Regions from separate parts of the Brevibacillus antibioticus genome, predicted to be linked through region 2. Evidence: a T-box and tRNA genes for the amino acid it is inferred to sense, from the RefSeq annotation. Region 2 holds a T-box; the other holds one or more tRNA genes.
What was found. A T-box is a leader RNA that pairs with one kind of tRNA and senses whether it is charged. The one in region 2 lies ahead of serS (serine--tRNA ligase), so its partner is inferred to be a tRNA-Ser.

Region 1 (7,363 bases), 2.1 Mb from region 2:
AACGTGTCCCTGGCATGGGAGGAGCCATGGAGCTGGCACAAAAGGCCAAAAAGGTCATGGTTGTGACCACGCATCTGGATAAAAACGGACGCTCGAAAATCGTCCGGGAATGCTCACTGCCGTTAACCGCAACAAAAGCTGCGGATTTGATCATTACGGACATGGCAGTCATGGAGGTCATGCCAGATGGGCTGTATCTGCGAGAAGTCATGTATCCATACAGTGTCGCTGACGTGATTGGAGCAACGGAAGCCGAGCTCAAGATGGACGGAGAGGTTGGCGTTTTCCGCTAAGCAAAGACAAAACCATGGAACGGGGGAAAAACATGGCAAACTGGCAGGTGCTTATACGGGAGCAATTGGAAAAAGATCGCGAGGCCGCTGTTCAACTGCTGCAGCAATGGGTAAAAAGCCCGAGTGTACAAGGAGAAGAGCAATCCATCCAGCAAAGCATTGCAGAGCTTTTAGGGCAGATGGGGCTGGACGTTGACGTATGGGTCATGGAAGGCGAAGAGCTGGTGTCACATCCGTATTTTGTTTCCCCGCGTACGACATTTGAAGGCAGCCCGAATGTCGTCGGTGTGTGGAAGGGACAAGGAGATGGTCGTTCCATCATTCTAAACGGACACGTGGATGTAGTGCCCGCAGGGGATCTGGCACAGTGGGGCGATGATCCGTTTAGCGGGAAGGTTGAAGACGGCAAGCTTTACGGGCGCGGAGCAACCGACATGAAGGGAGGAAACTTATCTTCGTTGTTGGCGATCCAGGTTCTACAGAAGTTAGGTGTGCAACTGAAAGGCGACGTCATTTTTCAGAGCGTTGTAGAAGAAGAAAGTGGCGGTGCAGGTACATTGGCGACGATCATTCGCGGTTACAAGGCGGATGCTGCCCTGATTCCAGAGCCGACCAATATGAAAATTTTCCCGAAGCAGCAGGGCTCCATGTGGTTCAGATTGACCGTCAAAGGGCGTTCTGCTCACGGAGGGACCCGCTACGAGGGAGTCAGCGCCATCGAAAAGAGTATGCTCGTCGTTCAAGCCATTGGCCAATTGGAAAAAGAGCGTAACGATCGACTCGACGATCCGCTCTATGCCAAGCTGCCCATTCCGATCCCGATTAATCTGGGGGTGATTGAAGGTGGCAAGTGGCCTTCGTCTGTAGCTGACCTCGTCAAGCTGGAAGGAAGGATGGGGGTTGCCCCGGGAGAACAGATGGACGATGCCAAAGCGGAAATGGCGGCAGCACTCAAAAAGCTGGCAGAGATCGACCCGTGGTTTGCAGAACAGCCTGTCGAGCTGGAGTGGTTCGGCGCTCGGTGGGTTCCGGGAGCGGTGGAGCTCGATCATCCGTTGATGGATATTCTGCACGCGCAGTTTGAAGCTGTGACAGGAGATCGTGCCATTGTGGAAGCATCGCCTTGGGGAACAGATGGGGGTTTGTTGACTGCTTTGGCGAATACGCCAGCGATTGTTGTCGGACCTGGAGTCACACAGGTTGCCCACTACCCGAATGAATACATCGTCTTGGATGAGGTATTCCGTTGCGCTGAGATCTTTGCGCTTACGTTATTGGAATGGTGCGGAGTGGCTGAAAGCGTGAAAGAGTAAAAGTATATCCAAATATTTCAAAATTAAGACAGGAAGGCTCGCGCATGAGGGAGAATGATTGGGAGGAGAACACCAATCAATGGGAGTGGGGATATGCCGATGAAAAAAACGTGCTTTATCGGGGGAGAGTGGGTTCAAGCCACTGCTCATGCACCGCTACTCTCTCCTTGTACAGGTCAAGAGATTGCACAAATTTCGCAAGCAGACTCATCATTGGTTGAAAAAGCAATTGCTGCAGCCCACGAAGCAACAGCCGTCATGCGGCGTCTTCCTGCCTATCAACGAGCCTTCCTGCTTGAAAAAATCTCCATTTTGATGAATGAACGTTTAGAGGAAGCGGCGCGAATCATCGCAATAGAAGCGGGGAAACCAATCAAAACAGCTCGTGGTGAAGTAATTCGAACCATTCAGACGTTTAAGTTTGCGGCAGAGGAAGCCAAACGCCTCCACGGAGAAACCGTACCACTCGATGCAGCTATCGGGGGAGAGGGACGCTTGGCTTATACTGTGCGTGAACCACTGGGAGTCATCGGGGCCATTACACCGTTTCATTTTCCGATGAATCTGGTCGCCCATAAGGTCGGACCTGCTCTCGCTGCTGGCAATACTGTTGTTCTCAAGCCTGCATCGCAGACGCCGCTTAGCGCATTGTTTCTGGCAGAGCTAGCAGAGCAAGCAGGTGTGCCTGCTGGAGCCCTAAATGTGATCACGGGCAGTGGAGCGAGTGTTGGGGATAAAATCGTGTCTGATCCGAGAGTCAGGGCCGTGACCTTTACAGGGAGTCCGAGTGTTGGGCTGGATATCCGCAATCGAGCGGGCATGAAAAGAGTCACGCTGGAGCTGGGCTCGAATTCGGCTGTGATCGTTGATCGTGATGTGCAACTGAATGAAGTGATACCCCGATGCGTTTTTGGCGCCTTCGCCTACTCTGGGCAGGTATGTATCTCTGTGCAAAGAATTTATGTAGCTAAAGAGATCTATCAAGATTTCATCCAACATTTTGTTAAACAAACACGAGAACTTCGTGGTGGTGATTCGCTTTCTGAGGATGCGGACTATTCCGCGATGATCAATCCACGGGAAACAGAACGTGCGTTGGAGTGGATTCATGAGGCGCTCCAGCAGGGGGCGCGTTTGGCGTGTGGGGGGCAGGTCGTTGATCGGATGCTCCAGCCTACGGTGTTGACGGATGTTCCGGCAGATGCAAAAGTATCTTGTCAGGAAGTATTCGGCCCTGTCGTTCTGATAAATCCAGTGGAGTCTGTCCGGCATGGGATTACATTGGTCAACGATTCCCGCTATGGATTACAGGCTGGTGTCTATACCAACAATCTGTCTTTGGCTCTGGAAGCGGCAGAAGAGCTGCGCGTGGGCGGTGTGATGGTGAATGATATTCCGACTTTTCGCGTGGACCATATGCCCTACGGTGGCGTAAAGGAGAGCGGACTTGGTCGGGAAGGGGTCAAATACGCGATCGAAGAAATGACGGAATTGAAACTCGTTGCTATCAAGCGATAAAGGAATTTGGGAAAGAGCTCTTGCAAAATTAGTAGAGCTGTGATATAGTATGTATTGTTGAAATACGGAGGGATACCGAAGTGGTCATAACGGGGCGGTCTTGAAAACCGTTAGAGTGCAAGCTCACGCGGGTTCGAATCCTGCTCCCTCCGCCATAAATACAAATGAACCGACTCCAGTTGAAAAGCTGGGGTCTTTTTTATGGTCCAGAGCTTTGAGAATAAGTTGTCGTTTCTTTTTTGTGAAAATATCAGAAAATACAGAAAACCGTTATATAATGGAGATGAGACTATAAGTGATGGGGGAATTTGCATGCTCGAAGCGCAAAGGGTGCGTAGAAATGCACTTGGTGATATTTTGCGAAGAAGTCGTGGACGAAATCCTGATAAGCCTGCCCTATACTTTGAGGAAGAAGTATTGACTTACACGCAGCTTGATCAGCTTGCAAACAAGACGGCTCATTCACTTCTTTCAAAAGGCTTGCAAAAAGGGGAGCGGGTAGCAGTGCTATCACGTAACTCGATGGATTTTGCGATTCTAAACTTTGGGCTAGCGAAAACAGGAGTCATCATGGTGCCAATCAACTTCATGTTGAATAAGGAAGATGTCGCCTATATTTTCGGTCATGCGGAAGTGAGTGCGTGCTTCGTAGCTCCGGAATTCATGCAGCTCGCCCAAGACGGACTCCAATTAGCTGGAATTTCCCCCAAGCTGCTTTCCCTCATGTCCAAACCAGCAATACAAGCAGGAGAATGGTTGCCTTTTCGCGCGCTGATTGAAGCGGCAGACGACCATGAGCCTGAAGTAGAGATCGTGGACGAAGATGTTGTGCAGATTTTGTATACCAGCGGAACGGAATCAAAGCCAAAAGGCGTTATGCTTACTCATAAAAGCATCATCTCCGAATATGTCAGCACGATTATCGAAGGCGGGATGACGCAGGATGATGTGGCTGTTCACGCACTTCCCTTGTTCCATAGTGCGCAGCTTCATTGCTTTTTGGGTCCGTACGTGTATCTAGGTGGAAGCGGAATTATTTTGGAACAAGCAACCCCTGCGTTGATGCTGGAGACGATAGAGGCGTATAAGGCAACTCAGTTGTTTTGCCCGCCAACCGTGTGGATTGCTTTACTGCGTTCTCGCGATTTTGCTACGCGTAATTTGAGTTCTTTGCAAAAATGCTACTATGGTGCAGCAATCATGCCAGTAGAAGTGTTAAAAGAGCTCGGTCAACGTCTCCCAAACGCACAGTTTTACAATTTTTACGGACAGACGGAAGTGGCGCCATTAGCTACTGTTTTACAACCGAAGGATCAGATGAGAAAAGCAGGCTCTGCAGGCAAGCCAGCGTTAAATGTGGAGACGAAAATCGTCGATGATGATGGGAATGAAGTCCCTCGTGGTCGTGTTGGTGAAATTGTACACAGGACCAGCCATGCGATGCTGGGGTACTTCCGAGATGAGGAAAAGACACAGGCTGCCTTCCAAGGAGGGTGGTTCCACAGCGGGGATTTGGGCATCATGGATGACGAGGGCTATATCACGGTCGTTGATCGGAAAAAAGATATGATTAAATCGGGGGGAGAGAACGTCGCGAGCAGGGAGGTTGAGGAGCTTATTTATCAACATCCGAAAGTGTCTGAGGTCGCAGTGATCGGAGTTCCCCATCCGTACTGGATCGAAGCAGTGACGGCTGTTGTTGTGCCAAAAGCAGGTGAGTTACTGACTGCTGACGAGATGCTTGCTTTTTGCAAAGACCGCCTTTCCTCCTTCAAAGCACCCAAATATGTAGTGATTGCTGACAATCTTCCTCGAAACCCCAGCGGAAAAATCTTGAAAAGAGAGTTGCGCCTCCGATACGAAACACTGACGATTTAGCAAGTCACAAGGTCTTACCTACAGAAAAACCCGCTCTGTTATGGAGCGGGCTTTTGCTGCTGTGATTATTTGACGTTGGAAACAGTCGGGCGATCGGCTTGAATGACTTCAAAACGATAGCCTTTTTCTTTCAAGTACGAAATGATTTGGGGGAGAGCCTCAGCGGTTGGCGACTTGGTGCTGGAATCATGCATCAAGACAACGATTTCTTTTTGTGACTTTACCTGTTGCTTTACATTTGCCAGTGCTTGCGCGGCTGTGTATTTGTTGCCCCTTGCATCGCCATTTGTTACATTCCAGTCGATAAACGCATAGCCACGTTGTTTCGCCTCTTCTTTGATGGAATGCATGACTGTTTGCTGCTTGTTATAACGTTTGGGATCTTGATACTTTAAACTGACGGTATTCGTACTGCCACCTGGATAGCGGAACACGCTTGGCTTTACGCCGGTTGCTTTTTCAATCATTTGACTGCCTTTTTCCACGTCTGCAAAAAAGCTCTCCATGTTTTTGTAAACAAGCTGATAATTATGGGAATACGAATGTCCTCCCACCCCATGTCCTTCGGCTACAATCCGTTTGAGAATGGCCTCATGACCAGCTACCTCACGCCCTACAATAAAGAAGGTGCCTTTGACCTGATGCGTTTTCAGCGTATCCAAAATGTGTGGAGTTACAGGAGACGGTCCATCGTCAAAGGTTAAATAAGCGATCTTCTCAGAAGACTTCGGGGTCTGAGGGATCGGTTTTGTAGCTGGTTCAGGCTTCTTCGGTTGATTGATCGTTCCTTTATGATTGTCAGTCGGTGTCACTGGTTTTGCTGGCTTGGATGGTTTCGGTTGTTCAGCTTGCTTTGGTTGTTCTGGTTGTTTTGGTTGCTTCTGTTGCTTCTGTTGAAGCGGCTGCATCGGGATAAATGGTTCATCGCCATAGATCAAATATTTTTGCCGCAGCTCAACAAATTTTTTAAGATCCGCTTCATAGGAAGAAACAATCTCCTGCGGGGATTTGCCTTGTTCGAGAAGTAGACCGATTTTATTGGTACCCATCACCTTGTCGAACATGGAGATTTGCATACTCGTACTTTTTGGCATTGGGAATGGTTGTAATTGTTTGGCATAAGCCAGTGCGTAAATACCTGTTTTTGCCGGGTTAAACTGATGTAGATCGTTGATCTGAAGGCGTACGCCCCCGGCAGTTCCATTCTTCTCGGGAATAAAGATGACGCCAGGCAGAAGACTTCCATTTAACAGATCGGCGTACTTGTGCGAATCTAGACCCTCTGCCCCGATCCAGGTGAAATGGTTGCCTTGACGAATGGGAGTACCCTCGCCCAAACCAGTTGCCATGTACCCGAAAACTGAGGTCAAGTTAGGGATGTACGGAGTACTCGGAATCCAGGCTAAACCTGTCTGTTGATAAATCATGTTGCGTGTATACCCTTGCATCGGAATCACGGTAAGATCTACACCGATAGTACGGTTGAAAAACAATGCCAGCTCTCCGATGGTCATGCCATGGGCAAGCGGGAGGGTATCCACCCCGATAAAGGAGCGGTAAGGCAGTTCAACTACAGGACCCTCGACAATCGTTCCACCGAGAGGATTCGGTCGATCCAGTACCATTACTTCTTTTCCTTGTTCTTTTGCAGCAGTCATGGCGTATTGCAAGGTAGATATGTAAGTGTAGGTTCTCGATCCAATATCCTGCAAATCGACAAGAAGAATGTCAATGTCTTTTAGCATTTCTGGTGTCGGCTTGCGAGTTGATCCAGACAAGCCGTACACCGGAATAGCGTAGACGGGATGAACAAAGCTCGTTACTTGCTTTCCTGCGACCGTTTTTCCGTCGAGGCCGTGCTCAGGTGCATAGAGAGCCGTTAAATGGACGGAGCGATCTCGTCGTAATATGTCGATCGTGCTAACCATTTGGCTATTCTGACCTGTTTGATTCGTAATTAACCCGACTTTTTTGCCTTCAATGAGCTGGTGGAACTGATTGAACAGTACATCACTTCCCAATTGGATGGCAGTGGTATTAGCAGAGCTTCCAACTGGAGGAATTAAAGTTAAGATAAGTGCTAGGATGAGGAAAGGGAGAAATTTGTTCATCATTCATTGCCTCTTTCAGGATAAAATACTGTCGCTTCTTGTCTATTGTAACGTTTTTGGAAAGCAAGATGGTTGCATTTTTGAAACAATTTGAAAATAGGTCAAAAGGAGGAGGAAAAAGTAACGTGAAAGAGGAGGGTTACATAGGAAAGAACGATCTTTTGAAAGAGAGACTACAGGAAAATCTTGAAACAACCATCATCCTATAGTAGATTAAGAATCGTGTGAACCTTTTTGGAAATGGAGTGAA
Region 2 (7,363 bases):
TCATGATCGGCAGTCTGTTCGCCGGTACAGAAGAAAGCCCAGGCGAATTCGAGATTTTCCAAGGTCGTCGTTTCAAGGTATATCGCGGAATGGGATCAATTGGCGCGATGAAAGCCGGTAGTAAGGACCGTTACTTCCAAGAGAACGCACAGAAGCTCGTTCCGGAAGGGATCGAAGGCCGTGTTCCTTACAAAGGCCCATTGGCAGATGTCACGTATCAGTTGATTGGTGGACTGCGTGCAGGTATGGGATACTGCGGAGCGAAGACCATCGAAGATTTGATTCAAAACTCCCAGTTCGTTCGCATTACCGGCGCTGGCTTGCGTGAGAGCCACCCACACGATGTACAAATTACAAAAGAATCACCTAACTACTCGATTTCCTAATCGAAAAATGGTACGGAAGACCTACGTCCCCTTTCTTTTATAAAGAGAGGGGATTTTTACTAGCTACTAACATATGGAAATAGGGGGAATCTTGCTTCAAGCCACCCTGCAACCTATGGTACACTTACAATTGTGTGCTTGTTTCATGAAAAAATGAAATCGACAGAAATAGGAGAGTGAGAGATTACATGAAGCGAAAGACATGGACAAAGCGATTGACGGGTCTGTTCCTTTCTGTCGCTGTTTTTGCTACAGCAATGGGAGGAATGGTTTCAAAGGTGGAAGCCGCCCCTGTAGCATCTCAAGCGAATCTACAACTGGAAGCGAAGTCAGCCATTCTTGTTGAGGCATCGACGGGAAAGGTTCTCTATAGCAAAGACCCTGACGTAGCACTTCCGCCTGCGAGTATGAGTAAAATAATGACCGAATATCTGGTTCATGATGCCATCAAGCAAAAGAAAATGAAATGGGATGATGTCGTTCCTGTAAGTGATTATGCGTTTCATATCGCTAAAATTTCTGACTCATCTGGTGTGTATTTGAATTTAGGCGAATCCTTTACAGTTAAACAATTGTACGAAGCGATGGCAATCGTATCGGCCAATGACGCTACTGTACTTTTGGCTGAGAGGATTGCAGGCAGTGAGCCAGCCTTTGTTGAACTGATGAATAAAAAGGCGGCAGAGCTTGGTATGAAAAATACTTCGTTCGTCACTTCTACTGGTTTGCCAGCCAATGAGTTGGGTCCATACTCTGTTCAGACCGATCAAACAGAAAACTTGATGTCTGCTCGTGATGCAGCGATCCTTGCTCGTGCGCTGATTCACGATTTCCCGGATGCGTTGGAGACCTCCAAAAAACCAATCTTCACCTTCCGTACAGGTACACCAAAAGAGTGGAGCAAGAAAAACTATAACTGGATGCTGCCTAGTCTGATTAGCTCTTACCCAGGTGTAGACGGATTAAAAACGGGGCATACAAATGCAGCAGGCTTTTGTTTTACAGGTACGGCCGTTCGCGACAACATGCGTTTGATTAGCGTTGTGATGAATGCAGGCACCGAGGTAAAGCGTTTTGGTGAGACGAGAAAACTGTTTGACTACGGTTTTGGCAATTTCAAACTCACGAAACAAATAGACAAGAATGTACCAGTCAAAGGATTTGAAACAGCTCCTGTGAAAAACGGTGTAGAGGTAACTGTACCAGTTGTTACCAGCAACGAAGTAAATATGATCACAAAAACCGGTACGGAAGCAAAATACACACCAACTGTTACCTTCCAGGAGCTAACCGCACCGATCCAGCAAGGACAAGTGGTTGGTAAGATCGTTTTGAAAGAAGAAGGTATGAAGGAATCGGATTACTTGCAGCCTGAAGATGCAGCAAAAGTAGGCGTGGATATCGTTGCAGGACAGGCAGTAGAGGAAGCGAGCTGGATTCGTCTGTTCTTCCGCAGCATTGTAGAGTTTTTCAGCAATTTGTTTAGCAGTGGAACCGGAAATTAAATAACTATTGTTTTCCCCTACATCTATCGTTTACAATGACGGTAACAGGAACCATAACACCGCATAACAGTTTCGGTTCTGACTCATGATGTAGGGGGTATTTGTAATGGTACAAGTAGGAACGTCCCGCGTTAAAAGAGGTATGGCTGAAATGCAAAAAGGCGGCGTCATTATGGACGTCGTGAATGCTGAACAAGCGAAAATTGCAGAAGCAGCGGGTGCTGTTGCTGTAATGGCTTTGGAACGTGTACCGTCTGACATTCGTGCAGCTGGTGGAGTTGCGCGTATGGCTGACCTTAGCATTGTAGAGGAAGTACTGAATGCTGTTTCGATCCCTGTTATGGCCAAGGCTCGTATCGGTCATTTTGTTGAAGCCCGTGTTCTCGAATCTCTGGGTGTGGATTATCTCGATGAGAGTGAAGTACTCACTCCAGCAGATGACTTGTACCATATCAATAAAAAAGAGTTCACCGTACCGTTTGTATGTGGCGCCCGTGATCTGGGTGAAGCCCTCCGCCGTATCGGGGAAGGTGCATCCATGATCCGCACAAAAGGTGAGCCAGGAACCGGAAACATTGTAGAGGCTGTTCGTCACATGCGCACGATGATGTCACAAGTCCGCAAAGTACAAGCAATGTCCTACGATGAACTGATGGCAGAAGCCAAAAACCTGGGTGCCCCATACGAACTGCTTGAAGAGGTACACAAAACAGGTAAGCTGCCAGTTGTAAACTTCGCAGCAGGTGGAGTAGCAACACCAGCAGATGCTGCCTTGATGATGCAATTGGGCTCCGATGGCGTGTTTGTTGGCTCTGGTATCTTTAAATCAGAGAATCCAGAGAAGTTTGCCCGCGCGATTGTGGAAGCAACCACCCACTACACAGATTACGAACTGATTGCTCGCGTATCTAAAGGTCTGGGAACAGCAATGCCAGGAATCGAAATCTCCAAAATCCGTGAAGCTGATCGCATGCAAGAGCGGGGCTGGTAAGGTGAGTAGCATGAAAATCGGTGTACTCGCTCTACAAGGAGCTGTAGCAGAACATGTGCGACTACTAGAAGAAGTTGGTGCCGCTGCTATCTCAGTCAAAAAAGTAGAAGAATTGGACGACCTAGACGGGCTGGTCATTCCCGGCGGAGAGAGCACCACGATTAGCAAGCTGATGCACAAGTACGGATTCATGGAGGCGGTTCAAGAGTTCGGTAAGGCGAACAAACCGATCTTTGGAACTTGCGCAGGAGCGATTCTTCTGGCGAAACGGATTCAAGGGCAAGACGATTGCCATTTAGGCTTGATGGATATCAAAGTCGAACGGAATGCTTTTGGTCGCCAAAAGGAGAGCTTTGAAGTCTTGATGCCTGTTGCCGATGTGGGGGCAGATTACCCGGCAGTGTTCATCCGGGCACCGTATATCATGGAACTGGGAGAGAACGGTCAAGTCTTGGCCAAGTACGAAGACAAGATTGTTGTCGCCCGAAGCGGTCACTATTTGGCAGCAGCCTTTCACCCAGAATTGACCGAAGATACAAGACTGCACAAATACTTCCTCGACATGGTCAGGGAATACAGAAGCTAGCTGTCATACCGGAAGATCGGCCGTGAAAAGGTGCCGATCTTCTTTTTTCTGTAAATATCGGGGCGGGCTGCTCTTTACATACGTATAGAACCTGTAGTACAGTTAACAATAATAGTATTCATGAATGAGAATGCGATGATGAGAACAAGTACTTCACAAGAGCCAGGCCTAGAGAGTCGGTGGTAGGTGCGAACCGATCCGGTTATGTGAGGGAATCCATCTCGGAGTGGCAAAGGAACAACAACTTTGCCCGGAACCGTCCCGTTATGACGGAAGAGTGGACATATGCATGAAGGAATGCTGCATGTGTCAACGAGGGTGGCAACGCGGGTATACAACACTCGTCCCTTACCAGGGGATGGGTGTTTTTTGTTTTTTTTTCAATACGATTCGGAGGGATTTACACATGTTGGACGTAAAAGTATTACGCCAGGATCTAGAAGAAGTAAAACGCCGTTTGGCTCACCGTAATGAGGATATTTCTGCGTTGGATCAATTTGTAGAAGTAGATGAAAAGCGTCGCCAAATCATCCAAGAAGCAGAGGCGCTGAAAAATAAGCGTAACACGGTATCTGAGCAAGTAGCGGTTATGAAACGCAATAAGGAAAATGCAGACCATCTAATCGCGGAAATGAAAGAAGTAAATGAGCGCATCAAGGCTTTGGATGAAGAGCTGCGCCAACTGGATGAACAGCTCGAGTTCATATTGCTGAGCCTCCCGAACCTTCCGCATGAAAGCACGCCGATCGGTACAACAGAAGACGATAACGTGCTCGCCTGGACATGGGGAGAGCCACGTGCATTTGACTTCGAGATTAAGCCTCACTGGGAGCTGGCTAGCCAAGCAGGCATCCTCGATTTTGAAACGGCGGCAAAAGTAACAGGAAGCCGTTTTGTTTTCTATAAAGGCTTGGGCGCACGTCTGGAGCGCGCACTGATGAACTTCATGATGGATCTGCACTCGAATGAGCATGGCTATGAAGAAGTGATCCCGCCGTATATCGTCAACCGTACGAGCATGACGGGAACAGGTCAATTGCCTAAGTTCGAAGAGGATGCATTCAAAATCGAGGGACCTGATTACTTCCTGATTCCAACGGCAGAGGTGCCAGTCACCAATATGCATCGTGATGAAATCATGGATGGAGCCGATCTCCCGCGCTACTACACTGCTTTCAGCGCATGTTTCCGTTCGGAAGCGGGTTCTGCTGGCCGTGATACGCGTGGGTTGATTCGTCAGCATCAATTCAACAAAGTTGAGCTGGTGAAATTCGTGAAACCAGAAGAGTCTTATGATGAGCTCGACAAGCTGGTGAAAAACGCTGAAAAGGTGCTTCAACTGCTTGGACTGCCATACCGTGTCCTGAGCATGTGCACGGGCGATCTTGGATTTACGGCTGCGAAGAAATTCGACATCGAGGTTTGGATTCCAAGCGGAGGCACATACCGTGAAATCTCGTCTTGCTCGAACTTTGAAGATTTCCAAGCGCGCCGTGCCAATATCCGTTTCCGTCGCGATACGAAATCGAAGCCGGAATTTGTGCATACATTGAATGGTTCTGGTTTGGCGATTGGACGTACCGTAGCAGCGATCTTGGAGAACTACCAAGAGGCAGACGGAGCAATCGTGATTCCTGAAGCTCTTCGTCCGTACATGGGCGGAGTAGACAAGATTGCACCTAAGTAATAAGCACTAGATTTGAAAAGCAGCTCTTGATCTATAACGGGTCAAGGGCTGTTTTATATTGTGTACTAATACAGGTTGAATATTTTAAAAAACGTGTTGCACTGTACTAATCTCTGTTATATAATAAAAACAAATTTTAAGAATATTGTTTTAATACAGAAATGGAGGAATGGGGAATGGACTGCTATCGGTGTGAAGGAAATGGAGAACAAAATTGCCCAAGATGTGGAGGCGTTGGTCATGATGCCAACGGAGCGGCTTGCCACAACTGCTTGGGAGACGGGCATGTAAGCTGCAGCCATTGCAGTGGCAGCGGGTATCAGGAGTAAGGACATTTTTTTGTCACTACTGTTATATAATAAAAAACTTTTTATTGATCTGTATCATAATAACTTTAGGGTGAGGGAGGAGGAGCTCTTTTGACTACCGTACCAACGAATCCATATCCGCTGGAGGTGCAGATTTCCGGTGAAATGCACCCCGGTTATCAAGATATCCTGACACCAGAAGCGATTCAATTCGTGATGAAGCTGGAGCAAAGGTTTGGCGACAGACGCCAACAATTGTTGGCTAAACGCGTGGAGCGTCAATTGCAGATCGATGCAGGGCAACTGCCCGATTTTCTACAGGAAACAGCGGACATTCGTAAAGGAGATTGGACTGTTGCTCCATTGCCCAAAGATTTGCAGGACAGACGGGTGGAGATTACAGGACCTTCGGGTGACCGGAAAATGGTCATCAATGCACTGAACTCGGGTGCTCGGCTTTTCATGGCTGATTTTGAGGACGCGAACTCACCGACCTGGGAGAACACCATCCAAGGCCAAATCAACATGAAGGATGCAGTACGCCGCAATATCTCTTACATCAGTCCACAAGGCAAATCATACACCCTCAATGAAAAGACAGCGGTTTTGATCGTGCGTCCTCGTGGCTGGCATCTTGAAGAAAAGCACATCCTCCTTGATCAAAAACCGATCTCCGGCAGCCTGCTTGACTTTGGACTTTACTTTTATCACAACGTAGATGCTCTTATCGCGAATCAGACAGCACCGTATTTCTACTTACCGAAACTGGAGAGCCATTTGGAGGCCCGCCTCTGGAACGATATCTTCCTTTTCGCGCAGGATGAATTAAATATTCCACGCGGCTCAATTCGCGCGACAGTATTAATCGAAACGATTCTCGCGGCTTTTGAGATGGATGAGATTCTGTATGAGCTGCGCGAGCATAGTGCAGGACTGAATTGCGGACGTTGGGATTACATTTTCAGCTATATCAAAAAGCTGCGGAATCAGCCAGATGTGATTACACCGGATCGTGCGCAAGTAACCATGACAGTTCCGTTCATGAAAGCATACACCACGCTGGCTGTGAAGACTTGCCATAAACGTCTGGCGCCTTGCATTGGCGGAATGGCTGCACAAATTCCGGTGAAAAATGACCCAGTACAAAATGCAGAAGCTATCGCCAAAGTGCGCGCTGACAAAGAGCGGGAAGCGTACGATGGACATGATGGGACGTGGGTTGCTCACCCTGGGCTAGTGCCAGTAGCCATGGAAGTATTCGATCGCTTGATGAGAGAGCCGAACCAAATCTGGTACAAACGTGAAGACGTAGACGTATCTGCTAAACATCTTCTGGCAGTCCCAGAGGGCACGATTACAGAAGCGGGTGTTCGTACGAACATAAGCGTAGGCATGCAGTACATCGAGGCTTGGTTGCGAGGCTCTGGGGCTGTGCCGATCAACAATCTGATGGAGGATGCGGCTACAGCAGAAATTTCGCGGGCACAAGTCTGGCAATGGATTCGTCATCGTCACGGAGCCTTGCAGGATGGGAGAAAGGTGACAGAAGGCTTGATAAAGCAGTGGTTGAGTGAGGAGCTGCAAGCAATCAAGCAGGCAATTGGCCAAGAGAGGTACGACAACAGCAAGTATCCGATTGCTGGTGATCTGTTCTTGCAATTGGTAACGTCAGAAGATTTTGAGGACTTCCTAACAGTACCGGGTTATCGCTATTTGTAAAATTAAAAAGAGTGGGGGAAATGAAAATGACGAAAGTAAACAAGCAAGAAGCGATTCAACAGGTGGAGCAGAGCTGGCAGGGGGAGCGGTTTCAGGGAATTACACGCCCGTATACGGCAGAAAGTGTCGTTCGTTTGCGCGGCTCTATACAAATCGAGCATACGCTGGCTCGTCTAGGGGC

Region 1: it encodes a tRNA-Ser, which carries the amino acid that the T-box ahead of serS (serine--tRNA ligase) is inferred to sense. The anticodon was not compared.

Annotation. Positions count from the first base shown of each region.
Region 1 is NZ_SZNK01000001.1:2,669,088-2,676,450, reverse strand. It holds gene E8L90_RS12340 (3-oxoacid CoA-transferase subunit B) at 1-293, shown strand, start outside; gene E8L90_RS12335 (peptidase) at 326-1,606, shown strand; gene E8L90_RS12330 (aldehyde dehydrogenase family protein) at 1,706-3,124, shown strand; tRNA gene E8L90_RS12325 (tRNA-Ser) at 3,191-3,279, shown strand; gene E8L90_RS12320 (acyl-CoA synthetase) at 3,437-5,002, shown strand; gene E8L90_RS12315 (exo-beta-N-acetylmuramidase NamZ domain-containing protein) at 5,068-7,113, opposite strand; gene E8L90_RS12310 (copper amine oxidase N-terminal domain-containing protein) at 7,359-7,363, shown strand, end outside.
Region 2 is NZ_SZNK01000001.1:4,806,725-4,814,087, reverse strand. It holds gene guaB (IMP dehydrogenase) at 1-386, shown strand, start outside; gene E8L90_RS23320 (D-alanyl-D-alanine carboxypeptidase family protein) at 575-1,891, shown strand; gene pdxS (pyridoxal 5'-phosphate synthase lyase subunit PdxS) at 1,998-2,882, shown strand; gene pdxT (pyridoxal 5'-phosphate synthase glutaminase subunit PdxT) at 2,893-3,468, shown strand; T-box leader at 3,595-3,820, shown strand; gene serS (serine--tRNA ligase) at 3,875-5,155, shown strand; gene aceB (malate synthase A) at 5,575-7,182, shown strand; gene aceA (isocitrate lyase) at 7,209-7,363, shown strand, end outside.